One region of the Mesorhizobium sp. M1143 genome, then DNA from elsewhere that is predicted to be linked to it. Evidence: predicted binding sites of a transcription regulator. Region 1 holds the regulator's gene; each other region holds the start of a gene.
The links. Region 1 encodes PhoB, which activates phosphate uptake and scavenging genes when phosphate is short. Its sites were predicted from a motif close to TGTCATNNANCTGTCAT; they were not measured.

Region 1 (4,620 bases):
GCGTCAGCGACATGGCGGCGCCCGCCAGCATGGCGGCTGCAAATCTGTTCATGATAAACCCTCCCTGCCCCGCGCGCGGCGCGACAAAACTGGCCCGAAGGCCTGCACACAGAGGCTCCATTTTTTCGAGCCTCGAAAAAACACTGGTTCAATGATAAAGCGCTGTCAACATGGTTTCTGATGGCCTTGCCGAATTTTTTCGAGCTCCGCAATAAACAATGACAGGGCTGCCGGCGTCTGCCAATATTTGGCTGGTGCCGTCGAACGCCTTCACTATCATGAGGCGCGAGGAGGCCGGGAGGAAACAAATGTCGGTTGGAATCCGCCACGACGATCTGCGCCGTCGCAACCGCGCGATGGTGATTTCGGCCGTGCGCCGGGCCGGCCAGCCGTCGCGGACCGAGATTGCGGCGACCACCGGCCTCAGCCATTCGACCATATCGGCAATCTCGTCTGATCTGATTCAAGAAGGCATCCTGATTGAAGGCAAGCCTGGCGAGACCGGCTCGCTGAAACGCGGCCGGCCGCAGGTCGGCCTTGGCCTCAATCCGGAAGCGGCGGCGGTGATGACCGTGGTGCTGTCGCTGAACTTCCTCTCCGTCACCGTCATCGACTATGCCGGCCAGGTGGTCGCGGAAGAACAGCGCCGGCTCGACACGCTGACCATGCCGCGCGACGAACTGATCGGCGAATGCGTAGCAATCGTCCGGCGGCGTCTCGAGGACCCGGACCTGGACGTCCAGAGCATCGCCCGCATTGCCATGGGCATCCAGGGCATCACCGATTCGCAGGCGCGGGCCATGCTGTGGTCGCCAATCACGCCACTGACCGACATTGCCTTCGCCGACATGTTGGAAGCGGAATTCGGCATTCCGGCCACCATGGAGAACGACTGCAATATGATGGCGGTGGCGCTGCAATGGCGCCAGCCCGAGCGCTACCGCGACAATTTTATCGCCATCCTCTTATCGCACGGCATCGGCATGGGACTGGTGCTGAAAGGCGAACTTTTCACCGGCACCCATTCCTCGGGCGGCGAGTTCGGCCACATGATCCACCGTCCGGGCGGCGCGCTCTGCCGCTGCGGGCGGCGCGGCTGCGTCGAGGCCTATGCCGGAAACTACGCCATCTGGCGCAGCGCCAAAATGATGGGCGAGGATGCCGAGCCGGTCGATATCGGCGACGCTGATATGCGCGCACTCGCCGCGCGCGCCCGCGAAACCGACGGCCCGGAGCGCGAAGCCTATCGCAAGGCCGGCGAGGCGCTCGGCTTCGGCCTCGGCAGCCTGTTTGCGCTGATCGATCCGGCACCCGTCGCCATGGTAGGCGTCAGCGCCGCCGCCTTCGACTTGATCGAACCGGCATTGCGCGAAGCGATCGCCCAGACCGCCGGCGGCCAGCACTCGAAATCGATCTCCTTCGACACCGAGCCCAACGAGCTGCCGCTGATCCGCGAAGGCTGTGCCATGCGCGCGCTCGGCTTCGTCGATCAGGAGATTTTCGCGCCGGGCATTCAGGCCAAATCCGGCAAGCATGTCGCCTGAATGGCCGGCAACGGCGCGACGCGCAGCATCCTAGTCTTCCCTGATCGCGTAGCCGGCGCCGCGAATGGTACGGATGACATCCGGCATGCGGCCGTTGTTGACCGCTTTGCGTAAGCGCCCGACATGGACGTCGACGGTTCGCTCGTCGATATAGATCGTCTCGCCCCAGACATTGTCGAGCAGTTGGCTGCGCGAGAACACGCGGCCGGGATGGCGCATCATGAATTCGAGCAGCCGGAACTCGGTCGGTCCGAGCCTGATCTCGCTCTTCTTGCGGTAGACACGGTGCGACTCGCGGTCGAGCACGATGTCGCCGACCTTGAGCACGCTGGACAGCACTTCCGGCTTGGCCCGGCGCAGCAGCGCCCTCACGCGCGCCATGAACTCCGGCGTCGAGAATGGCTTGACCAGATAGTCGTCGGCGCCGGTGGACAGGCCGCGCACGCGATCGCTTTCCTCACCGCGCGCGGTCAGCATGATGATCGGCAGCCGCTCGGTTTCGGGCCGCACTCTAAGGCGCCGGCAGAGCTCGATGCCGGAAACAGCGGGCACCATCCAGTCGAGCACCAGGAGATCGGGCACGTTTTCCTGCAGGCGGATCTCGGCCTCGTCGCCGCGTGTCACCACCTCGACGTGATAGCCTTCGGATTCGAGGTTGTAGCGGAGGAGCACGCCTAGCGGCTCCTCGTCCTCCACGACCATGATGCGTGGCGCGATCATCGGCAGTTCACCCTCATCAGGCCGGCATGGCCATCGCCGTCTCGTCCTGCTTCGGACGATTGGCGGGCAGTTGCTGGCCGGTCAGCACATAATACGCATTTTCGGCGATGTTGGTGACATGATCGCCGATGCGCTCAAGATTCTTGGCGCAGAACAAGAGATGCGTGCAGGCGGTGATGTTGCGAGGGTCTTCCATCATGTAGGTCAAGAGCTCACGAAACACGGACGTGTATTTGACGTCGATGCGCTCGTCGTCATTCCTGAGTTTTGCAAGCGCTGCCGCATCGGTGGCGGCATATTCCTCGACGACGCCTTGCACCTGGATCAGCACCAGCTGCGCCATGGCGTCGATGGAGTGCGAGAGGTCGCGCGGCGTGACGCTCAAGCCCACGGTGCCGACGCGTTTGGCGATGTTCTTGGCGAGGTCGCCGATGCGCTCGAGGTCGCCCGCCATGCGGATCGAGCCGACCACGGCACGCAGATCGTTGGCCATCGGCTGACGCTTGGCGATCAGCGTGATGGCGCGGTCGTCCAGTTCGCGCTGGCGCGCATCCATGATGGCGTCGTCGGAAACGACACGCTGTGCCAGCGCATTGTCCGAATTGAGCAGCGCCCTGGTCGAGCCGCTGACCATCGAGCCTGCCAGATCGCCCATGTCGCGGATCAGCTTGCTGATCTGCCCGAGCTCTTCATCGAAGGAGGCGACGGTATGTTCACCCATGATCTTGGTCCTCGTGCCTGAAAATTCACCCGCCGGACGGCTCAGCCGAAGCGGCCGGTAATGTAGTCCTGGGTGCGCTTGTCGTCGGGGTTGGTGAACATCTTGTCGGTGGCGCCCTCCTCGACGAGATAGCCGAGATGGAACATCGCCGTGCGCTGCGACACGCGCGCCGCCTGCTGCATCGAATGGGTGACGATGACGATCGTGTAGTTCTGGCGCAGCTCGTCTATCAGCTCCTCGACACGGGCGGTGGCGATCGGATCGAGCGCCGAGCAGGGCTCGTCCATCAGGATCACCTCCGGCGACACGGCGATGGCGCGCGCGATGCACAGGCGCTGCTGCTGGCCGCCGGACAGGCCGGTGCCGGGCTCCTGCAGGCGGTCCTTGACCTCGTTCCAGATCGCCGCCTTCTTCAGGCTCTGCTCGACGATCTGGTCCATGTCGGACTTGCGCTTGGCCAGCCCATGGATGCGCGGGCCGTAGGCGACGTTCTCGTAGATGGACTTCGGGAACGGGTTGGGTTTCTGGAACACCATGCCGACGCGTGCGCGCAGTTCGACGACATCGATGTTCTTGTCGTAGATGTCGTCTTCATCGAGCGTGATCTTGCCGGTCACCCGCGCCGAATCGATGGTGTCGTTCATGCGGTTGAGGCAGCGCAAGAAGGTCGACTTGCCGCAGCCGGAGGGGCCGATCAGCGCCGTCACCTGGTTCTGGCGGACGTCGAGATTGACGTCGAACAACGCCTGCTTCTCGCCATAGAACACGCCGACCTTGTCGCCGCGCATCTTGATCACTTCGTTCGACTTGGCGTTCATTTTGTCGCCCACTGCATTCTCAAGGGACTGTTCGGTCATGATGTTCATACCAAATTGCCTTTTTTCTACCAGCGCCGCTCGAACCGGCGCCGGAGCACGATCGCGGTGATGTTCATGGCCATGAGGAAGACGAGCAGGATGATGATGGCGCCGGACATGCGCTCGACAAAAGCGCGCTCAGCCTCGTTTGCCCACATATAGATCTGAACCGGCAGCGCGGTCGCCGGATCGAAAGGCGTCGTCGGATAATCGGCGACGAAAGCGACCATGCCGATCAAGAGCAGCGGTGCTGTCTCGCCGAGCGCACGCGCCAGGCCGATGATGGTGCCGGTAAGGATGCCTGGGGCGGCAAGCGGCAGGATGTGATGGAACACCATCTGCATCTTGGAGGCGCCGAGACCTAGGGCCGCCGAGCGGATCGACGGCGGCACCGCGGCAAGGGCGGCGCGCGTGGCGATGATTATGGTCGGCAATGTCATCAAGGTCAGCACCAGGCCGCCGACGAAGGAAGCCGAGCGCGGCATGCCGAGGAAGTTGATGAACACGGCAAGGCCAAGCAGACCGAAGACGATCGACGGCACCGCCGCGAGATTGTTGATGTTGACTTCGATCAGGTCCGTAAAGCGGTTCTTCTTGGCGAACTCCTCCAGATAGATGGAGGCGGCGACGCCGATCGGCAGCGCCAGCAACAGCACGATCACCATCATGTAGAACGAACCGATGATGGCCACGCCCATGCCCGACGTCTCGGGCCGGCTGGAGGCGCCATAGCTGAACAGGCCGGTGTTGAAATGCTCGGCCATCGCGCCTTCGGCTT
Region 2 (4,620 bases), on a different contig from region 1:
TGCCGTCGATCGTCAAGGACCGGCCGATAGCCGGCGACAACGGCAACGGCGTCCTGTTCAAGCTGAACAAGTTCCGTCATTTCTACATGCCGGCCGACGATGTCGCCTTCGCCGACAAGCATCCGCTCGTCGTTTGGCGCGGCGAACTCAACAATCCGATCCGCACCTTGTTGCTGGATGCAGCCCGCAATCTGCCGTTCTGCGATGTCGGCACGCCGAGGGCGACAGCACCTGCGGAATACCGCAAGCCCTATCTCAGCATCGATCAGCAGCGCCGCTACCGCTACATCATCTCGCTCGAAGGCAATGATGTCGCGACCAATCTGAAATGGATCATGAGCTCGAACTCGCTCTGCCTGATGCCGCCGCCGACTTACGAGACCTGGTTCGCCGAGGGGCAGCTCGAGCCCGATGTCCATTATGTGCCGCTGGCGCCCGACTTCAGCGATCTGGCCGAGCGGGTGCATCATCTCGAGCAGCATCCGGCCGAGGCCCAGCGCATCGTTGCGGCGGCCAACGCCTATTGCCGCAAATTCGCCGACGAGCGGGCCGAGCAGGCGATCTGCCTGCTCGTGCTCTACAAATATTTCGTGCTCAGCGGCCAGATCGAGCCCGATCCGCAGGTCTGGCGGTTTATCGCGGGCTAGCGGCTTCCGGCGCCCTTAAGTCAGATGACGCTGCGGTCCATAACCAGATCGGCCGGGCCGAAGCGGTCCTTCGCCGTAAACTGCTGGTGCCAGTAGGGATAGAGCACCGGCGGCCGGCTGACGGCATCGAGACGCTGGCGTTCATCAAAGGACAGCGTCAGGCTTGCCGCGGCGAGATTGTCTTTCAACTGGGCCTCGTTGCGTGCGCCAATCACCAGCGAACTGACGGCCGGCCGGCCAAGCAGCCAGGCCAGCGCCACCTGGGCCGCCGAGACGCCGCGAGTGGCGCCGATGTCGACCAGCACGTCGACGATCCGCCACAGCCGGCCCTCGTCGCGGATCGGCGGTTCCGACCAGCCGCCGATCTGGCGCGCCGTCGGACTGTCGCGGCGGTATTTGCCCGACAGCAGGCCGCCGGCGAGCGGGCTCCACACCAGCACGCCAAGGCCCTGGTCGACCGAAATCGGCAAGAGCTCATACTCGGCCTCGCGTGCTTCCAGCGTGTAGTGGATCTGCTGGGTGACGAAACGCGGCTGGTGCTGGCTGTCGCTGATGCCGAGCGCCTTCATGACCTGCCAGCCGGAATAGTTGGAGCAGCCGACATAGCGGATTTTGCCCTGGGCAACCAGCGTGTCGAGCGCGGAGATGGTTTCCTCGAGCGGCGTCGCGCCGTCCCATTCGTGCAGGAAATAGATGTCGATGACATCGGTCCTGAGGCGCTTCAGGCTCTTCTCGCATTCGCGGATCAGATGATGGCGCGACAGGCCTTCGTCATTGGGGCCCTTGCCGATCCGCATGCGCGCCTTGGAGGCGATCAGCACGTCGTTCTTGCGCTTGCCGCCGAGCGCCTCGCCGATGATCTCTTCCGACAGACCGTTGGAATAGACATTGGCGGTGTCGATGAGATTGATGCCGGCATCGATGCAAGTGTCGATGATGCGCGAGGCCTCCGCGAGATCGGAATTGCCGACGGCGGCGAACGGCCCGCTGCCGCCGAAGGTCATGGTTCCCAAGGTCAGCGCCGAAACTTTCAAGCCGGAACGGCCAAGCGTGCGGTATTCCATGTCAGATCCTCGTAGTTTTGGTGGGGAGGCGGTTTTAGCAGGAAAGGGCGGGGAAGCCCGAAGGGGTCCGCCAATTGTAGGACAATTTGAGCGGCTTGTCGCCATCCCAGGGCGATGGATCGGCAATGCTCGCTGGTTTGCAGTGATGACCGGCTGGCCGGCGGCTTGCAATAAAACCGTCATTGGCGGCCTATATCGAGTCGGCTCAGGGTTTCATGCCAGCCGGCAAGCGGAGCAGTGGAAATGACCGAGTTGAAGCAGAATTCTCCGGCCAGGGATTGGCTGGAAGCCGAACTCGCCGACATGCTCGACGAGGACTATGAGCTTGAAATGTCGGAGCCGGCGCTGTCGCTGGAGATCTCCAAGATCTACAAGAACGCGCATCCGCCGTCGATCGACCGCATGCAGTATTTCCGCGACCTGATCGGCTTGCAGTCGGAACTGATCAAGCTGCAGTCCTGGGTCGCCTACCACAAGAAGAAGCTGGTGGTGGTTTTCGAAGGACGCGATTCCGCCGGCAAGGGCGGCGTCATCAAGCGCATCACCCAGCGCCTCAACCCGCGCATCTGCCGCGTCGTGGCGCTGCCGGCGCCGACCGAGCGCGAAAAATCGCAGTGGTATTTCCAGCGCTACGTGCCGCATCTGCCGGCCGGCGGCGAGATCGTGCTGTTCGACCGCTCCTGGTACAACCGCTCCGGCGTCGAGCGGGTGATGGGCTTTGCCGAACCCGATCAGGTCGAAGAGTTCTTCCGCGACGTGCCGGAGTTCGAGCGCATGCTGGTCCGCTCCGGCGTCACGCTGGTCAAATACTGGTTCTCGATCACCGACGAGGAACAGCAGATGCGCTTCATGATGCGCATCCACGACCCGATGAAGCAGTGGAAGCTGTCGCCGATGGACCTGCAGTCGCGCGTGCGCTGGGAGCAGTACACCAAGGCCAAGGAAGAGACGTTTGCCCGCACCAACATCCCAGAGGCACCGTGGTACATCGTCGAAGGCAACGACAAGAAGCGGGCGCGGCTGAACTGCATCGACCATCTCCTCAAACAGCTGCCCTATGAGGACGTGCCGCACGAAGAAATCACGCTGCCCGAGCGGGTGTTCAACCCGGAGTACGAGCGCCAGGTCCTGCCGCGCGAGCTTTACGTGCCGGAGAAGTATTGAGCACTTTTCCTTCTCCCCGTTTCACGGGGAGAAGGTGCCCGAAGGGCGGATGAGGGGCAGCGCCGGCATCGACGAATTCACAGCCGTCGGACGCTGCTAACCTCCAAAAGCAGCGCTGCCCCTCATTGCCTGCCGGGCATTTCTCCCGTAGAACGGGGAGAAAGAAGCCTGCGCCTATCACTTCGCCACTACACCCGCTTGATCGTCACATGCGTGGCGAGCGCTGTCGCCACCTGCTCGGTGCACTGGTAACCCAGCTTCAGCATATCCAGCCCGGCAAACAGGCTCTCGCCCCTCCCGAGCAACACCGGCGACACCGCCAGATGCAACTCGTCGATGAGCTTCTCTTGCAGATATTGCCGGATGGTGGAAACGCCGCCGCCGACGCGGACATCCTTGCCGCCGGCCGCGGCCTTTGCTTGTTCGAGCGCGGCGTGGATGCCGCCGGCAACGAAGTGGAAAACGGTGCCGCCTTCCATCACAATGGGGTCGCGCTTGTAGTGGGTCAGCACGAAGGTCGGCACGTGATAGGGCGGGTTGTCGCCCCACCAGCCTTTCCAGCTCTCGTCTGGCCATTCGCCACGGATCGGGCCGAACATGTTGCGGCCGAGGATCCAGGCCCCGACATTGTCGAAGCTGCGGACAGTGAACCGGTCGTCCACATCGGTGGTGCCGCCATCCTTGCCGACCATCTCGTGGAAGGTGCGGGTGCCGGTCATCCATTTGTGCAGATCTTCGCCACCAACGCCGAGCGGATTTTGCAGGTCCTGGTCAGGACCGGCGCCGAAACCGTCGAGCGACAAGGTGAAGGCATTGACGCGGAGTTTGGACATGGAAGACTCCCTTTGATGACCAGTTGTGATTTGCAATCAGTATTCAAACTGATTGCATTTTGCAACTAGTATTTTAGAGGCAAGCCGATCTGTGGAATGCGCAGGGACCTCAAGCCGCCACGCGCTTCGGCATCACCGCAAACGGGCTGAGCCCAAGCCAGATCTGCATCTTGCCGGCGACGTCGAGATCGCCGGTCAGGCTGATCTTGTCGCGTTCCTTGTGAACTGTCGTCAGCCCCATCCAGATCGAGGTCATGGTGCACAGATCGGTCGAGACGTAGAGATCGACGTCGAAGCCCGGATCGTACCAGCAAAGATCGACCTCGCCCTGCTTTTCGACGATCAGCCACCACGATCGTTTTGACGCCGGCAGGTCATGGTACAGGAATTGTATCACGGTGCGCCCGTCCGGCAGCGGACTGGGGTTCAGATTGCGCCGCATGTCCCACATCAGCAGCGACGGATCGAGGTTTTTGAGCGACAGCCTGGCCTCGACCCATTTCTGGCCCCAAAACCCCATCGCCTCGACAACCGGGCGCAAATCCCGGCCCGCCTCGGTCAGCCGGTATTCGAACACGCCCTTCTCGGTCGCGATCTCGGTCCGCTCGACGATGCCGCCGGCCTCGAGGTCCTTGAGCCGTTGCGACAGAAGGGTTGGCGACATTTTCGGCACGCCGCGGCGCAAATCGTTGAAGCGGGTCGATCCCGCCACCAGTTCGCGCAGCAGCACCATGGTCCAGCGTGTGCAGAGCAGCTCGGCGGCCATGGAGAGCGGGCAGAATTGCTTGTAACCGGCTTGTGTCATGTGGTGAGCTCCAAAAGATGTTGCCGGACCTTATTCAGAAAACCTGAGTTCAGCCAGTACAGAAGCTGTACTGGCACCCCCGGTACAGTTCTGTGACTGGAGCGGTC
Region 3 (4,620 bases), on a different contig from region 1:
GCACATAAGCGCGGAAGATCAGCGGCTGGCCTTTCTCGATCACGATGGGCAGCGCCGTGCGGCCGCCGCGCTGGTTGATCGACGCCATCCACGGCCGCAGGTCCGGCTCGCCGCGAAACGGCCAGTAGAGGCTGACCATGCGGCCGGCAATGTCGCCGATTGCCGCGTCGAGACCTTCGGTGATAGCCCGCGACATCGCCAGCCGCGCATCGGCCGAAACCGCCAACCGTGCCGCGATCAGACGCTCGCGCTCGGCCTTGCGCCAACGGCGCACATCGGTCCAGTCGGTCAATGGCGCGCGAAATTCCGGATCGAGTTCGTGCATGAAGCAAGGCGGCGAAGAATATTGCGCCCGCCCTTTGCGATCTTTGTCATCGTCGTTGGCCATGCTTCACTCCCGTGGTTCCAGCCCCTGCAAGGCTATACCCGTCCAGGCTTGCCGACATAGGCATTCGCGACATCCGGCGACGAGTCCTGGGCAGCCTTACGCGCGGCAGTCTAGCGCGCCGCGACATTGTTGCGGTGCACAAAAATCACTAGATAAAGAGAGACAAACAGGGGTGAATGCGATGAGTGAAACCAGCCATCATGTCGTTGTCGTCGGCGCAGGGTTCGGCGGTCTCGAACTCACCCGGGCGCTGGCCGGCGCACCCGTGCGCATCACCATGATCGACAAGCGCAACCATCACCTTTTCCAGCCGCTGCTTTACCAGGTGGCGACCACCTCGCTGGCGACCTCGGAAGTTGCCTGGCCGATCCGTCATCTGCTGCGCAAGCGCGAGGACGTGACGACCCTGCTCGGCAACGTCACCGGCGTCGACCGTCCAGGCAAACGCGTGCTGCTTGGGGACGGCAGTTCTGTTCACTACGACACGCTGGTGCTCGCCACCGGCGCGCGTCATGCTTATTTCGGCCACGACGAATGGGAGCCTTTCGCGCCCGGGCTGAAGACGCTTGAAGATGCAACCACCATTCGCCGGCGCATCCTGCTCGCCTTCGAGCAGGCCGAGCGCGAGACCGATCCGGCCAAGCGCCAGGCACTGCTGACACTGGTCATCGTCGGCGGCGGCCCGACCGGCGTGGAGCTTGCCGGCACCATTGTCGAACTCGCGCATGAAACGCTGCGTGGCGAATTCCGCAACATCGACACGCGTGAGGCGCGTGTGGTGCTGGTCGAGGCCGGAGACAGGATCCTCGCCAATTTCGCGCCAAAGCTGTCCGACTATGCGCGCAAGGCGCTGGAGCGGCGGGGCGTCACGGTCGAGCTTGGCCGCGCCGTCACGCGCCTCGATGCCGAAGGCGTCGTCTTTGGCGATACGCATCTGCCGGCGCGAACCATCCTGTGGGCCGCCGGCGTGGCGGCTTCGCCCGCGGGAGAGTGGCTGGGCGCGCCGGTAGACCGGGCGGGCAGGGTTATGGTCGAGCCCGATCTGACCGTGCCGAACAGTCCGGAGATCTTCGTCATCGGCGACACAGCGCATGTCTTGCGGCCGGACGGCAAGCGGGTGCCAGGCGTGGCGCCCTCGGCCAAGCAGGAGGGCAAGCATGTTGCCGCGACGATCAGGGCGCGGCTGGCCGGCGATAGCGCGCCGCGCCCTTTCCGCTACAAACATGCCGGCGACCTGGCGACGATCGGAAAGTGGGCAGCCGCGATCGATTTCGGCCGGATCAAGCTCACGGGATGGCTTGCCTGGTGGCTGTGGGGCGTGGCGCATATCTACTTCCTGATCGGTTTTCGCAACCGGCTCTCGGTGTCGCTTAGCTGGCTATGGATCTATTTCACCGGCCAGCGCAGCGCGCGGCTGATCACCCAGGGCGATGATAACAAGGGCTGAGGTTCTCAACCGCGGCCAAGGATATTCATCCAGCCGTCACCTTTTGCTGATCGACTGACTTCCCGATGGACATGGCCGGTTTTCGGCGCGAAGCTTCCGCCCGGGGCTGGGATCTTGTCACGTCGCTGGGAAGGAAAACCAATGCCGCATCTCAACTACCCCGTCTCCCGCCGTAGTTTGCTTGCCGGCGCGGCCGCCAGCGGGGCGCTGATCATGATGCATCCGTTTTCCGCCCGCGCGCAGGCCAATCAGGCGCATCTGAGGATCATGGAGACCACCGACATCCATGTGAATGTGCTGCCTTACGACTACTACGCAGACAAAGCCAACGACACGATGGGCCTGTCGCGGACGGCCTCACTGATCGCGGCGGTGCGCAAGGAAGCCACCAATGCGATGCTGATCGACAATGGCGATCTTTTGCAGGGCAATCCGATGGGCGATTACATCGCCTATGAGAAGGGCCTCAAGGACGGCGATCTGCATCCGATCATGAAGGGCATGAACCTGCTGGGCTATGAATGCTCGACGCTCGGTAATCACGAGTTCAATTACGGCCTGTCGTTCCTCGACAAGGTGCTGGCCGGAGCCAATTTCCCCTTCGTCTGCGCCAATCTGATCCGCGGCACCGAGCTTGCCGCCAACCCGCGCGACGACAAGCTCTACCTCAAGCCCTATGTCATCCTCGACAAGAAGATCAAGGACGGGTCGGGCGTCGAGCAGCCGATCAAGATCGGCATCATCGGCTTCGTGCCGCCGCAGATCATGGTCTGGGACCTGAAGAACCTGGAAGGCAATGTCAGGACGCGCGACATCGTCGAGGCGGCCAGGGCATGGGTGCCGCAGATCAAGGAGGAGGGCGCCGACATCGTCATCGCGCTCTCGCATTCCGGCATCGATATCAAGCAGGGCGACGGCATGGAGAACGCCTCCTTCTTCGTCGCCGGCGTCGAAGGCATCGATGCGGTGTTCACCGGCCATCAGCATTTGGTCTTCCCCGGCAAGAAGGATTTTCAGGCGCTCGATGGCGTCGACACCGAGAAAGGCACGCTGCAGGGCAAGCCCGCCGTGATGGGCGGTTTCTGGGGCTCGCATATGGGACTGATCGATCTGCTTCTGGAACGGGACGGATCGAAATGGCGCGTAGCCTCGGCCACATCTGAGGCAAGGCCGATCTACGAGCGCGTCGACAAGGCAAACAAGCCGACGGTGGCGGACGACCAGCGCGTCGTCGATGCGCTGAAGGCGGACCATGAGGCGACACTTGCCTATGTCCGCCGACCGGTCGGCAAGACCTCGGCGCCGCTCTATTCCTATTTCGCGCTGGTCGCCGACGATCCGTCGGTGCAGATCGTCAACCAGGCGCAGAGCTGGTACCTCAAGGACATATTAAAAAGCACGCAGTGGAAGGACGTGCCGCTGCTGTCGGCGGCGGCGCCCTTCAAGGCCGGCGGGCGCAACGGCGCCGACTACTATACCGACGTGCCGGTGGGCGACATCGCCATCAAGAACGTCGCCGACCTCTATCTCTATCCGAACACGGTGCGCGCCGTCGAAATCACCGGCGCGCAAGTGAAGGAATGGCTGGAAATGTCGGCCGGCATTTTCAGGAAGATCGAGCCGGGCAAGGCCGACCAGGCGCTCATCGACACCGAATTCCCGTCCTACAATTTCGATGTGATCGATGGCGTCAGCTACGGAATAGACCTGTCGCAGCTGCCGAAATACGATGCCAAGGGTGGCGTCGCCAATGCCGGCTCGAACCGCATCGTCGGCCTCAGCTTCGACGGCAAGCCTATTGATCCGGCAGCGAAATTCGTCGTCGCCACCAACAATTACCGCGCCGGCGGTGGCGGCAATTTCCCCGACATCAATGCCTCGAAGATCATCTACGAGGCGCCGGACACCAACCGCGACGTGATCGTGCGCTACGTCGTTAGCGAAGGCACGATCAATCCCTCGGCCGACGACAATTGGTCGTTCACGCCGCTGCCCGGCACCAGCGTCGTGTTCGAGACCGGCCCCAAAGCGAAGGATTTTATATCGGGAGTGAAATCGCTCAAGATCGAGCCGGCCGGCGAGGGCGAATCCGGGTTTGCGAAGTATCGCATCCTGCTTTGAGGCAAACGCGCAGGTAACAGGGAAAACGAGCGGGCATACGCCCGCTCAATCACGCTTCGGATCAGGCCTTGTAGACCACCTGGCGCACGTCGATGTAGCTGGCGCGGAAGCCGGCTTCGCAATAGTGGAGATAGAATTCCCAAAGCTTCTTGAAGCGGTCGTCGAAGCCGAGCGGGACGATCTTTTCCCACGACGCCCAGAAGCGGTTGCGCCATTCGGCAAGCGTGCGGGCATAGTCGTCCGGAAAGACGCGCTCGCGCAGATGGGAAAGGCCATGGTCGCTGCCCAGCGTCTTCAGGATCGACGGCGTCGGCAGCATGCCGCCCGGGAAGACATAGCGCTGGATGAAATCCGGCCGCGCCCGATAGGTGTCGTAGGCGGCCTCGTTGATGGTGATGATCTGCAGGCCGGCGGTGCCGCCGGGCCTCAGGCATGCCTTCATCTTGCCGAAAAATACCGGCCAATATTTTTCGCCGACCGCCTCGAACATCTCGATCGAGGCGATGCGGTCGTAAGTGCCCGTTTCGTCTCGGTAATCCTGCAGCTTGATGTCGACCTTGTCAGACAGTCCCGCCTTCTGGATGCGCGCCTTGGCGAAATCGTGCTGTTCGCGGCTGATGGTCAGGCCGGTGACGCGGCAGCCGATCTCGCGCGCGGCAAATTC

Region 2: ppk2 (polyphosphate kinase 2) is a predicted target of PhoB. The motif match lies at 1,878-1,894, and genes of this name have one in related genera.
Region 3: NKH35_RS19530 (bifunctional 2',3'-cyclic-nucleotide 2'-phosphodiesterase/3'-nucleotidase) is a predicted target of PhoB. The motif match lies at 1,859-1,875, and genes of this name have one in related genera.

The regions. Positions count from the first base shown of each region.
Region 1 covers NZ_JAMYMJ010000038.1:1,129-5,748, forward strand. Annotated here, with positions in the region: gene xylF (D-xylose ABC transporter substrate-binding protein) at 1-52, opposite strand, end outside; gene NKH35_RS22205 (ROK family protein) at 309-1,544, shown strand; gene phoB (phosphate regulon transcriptional regulator PhoB) at 1,575-2,264, opposite strand; gene phoU (phosphate signaling complex protein PhoU) at 2,281-2,985, opposite strand; gene pstB (phosphate ABC transporter ATP-binding protein PstB) at 3,027-3,851, opposite strand; gene pstA (phosphate ABC transporter permease PstA) at 3,869-4,620, opposite strand, start outside.
Region 2 covers NZ_JAMYMJ010000026.1:45,080-49,699, reverse strand. Annotated here, with positions in the region: gene NKH35_RS18460 (glycosyl transferase family 90) at 1-647, shown strand, start outside; gene NKH35_RS18455 (aldo/keto reductase) at 668-1,711, opposite strand; gene ppk2 (polyphosphate kinase 2) at 1,955-2,875, shown strand; gene NKH35_RS18445 (dihydrofolate reductase family protein) at 3,064-3,708, opposite strand; gene NKH35_RS18440 (winged helix-turn-helix transcriptional regulator) at 3,818-4,513, opposite strand.
Region 3 covers NZ_JAMYMJ010000029.1:25,797-30,416, forward strand. Annotated here, with positions in the region: gene NKH35_RS19520 (5-formyltetrahydrofolate cyclo-ligase) at 1-388, opposite strand, end outside; gene NKH35_RS19525 (NAD(P)/FAD-dependent oxidoreductase) at 570-1,835, shown strand; gene NKH35_RS19530 (bifunctional 2',3'-cyclic-nucleotide 2'-phosphodiesterase/3'-nucleotidase) at 1,977-3,956, shown strand; gene NKH35_RS19535 (class I SAM-dependent methyltransferase) at 4,018-4,620, opposite strand, start outside.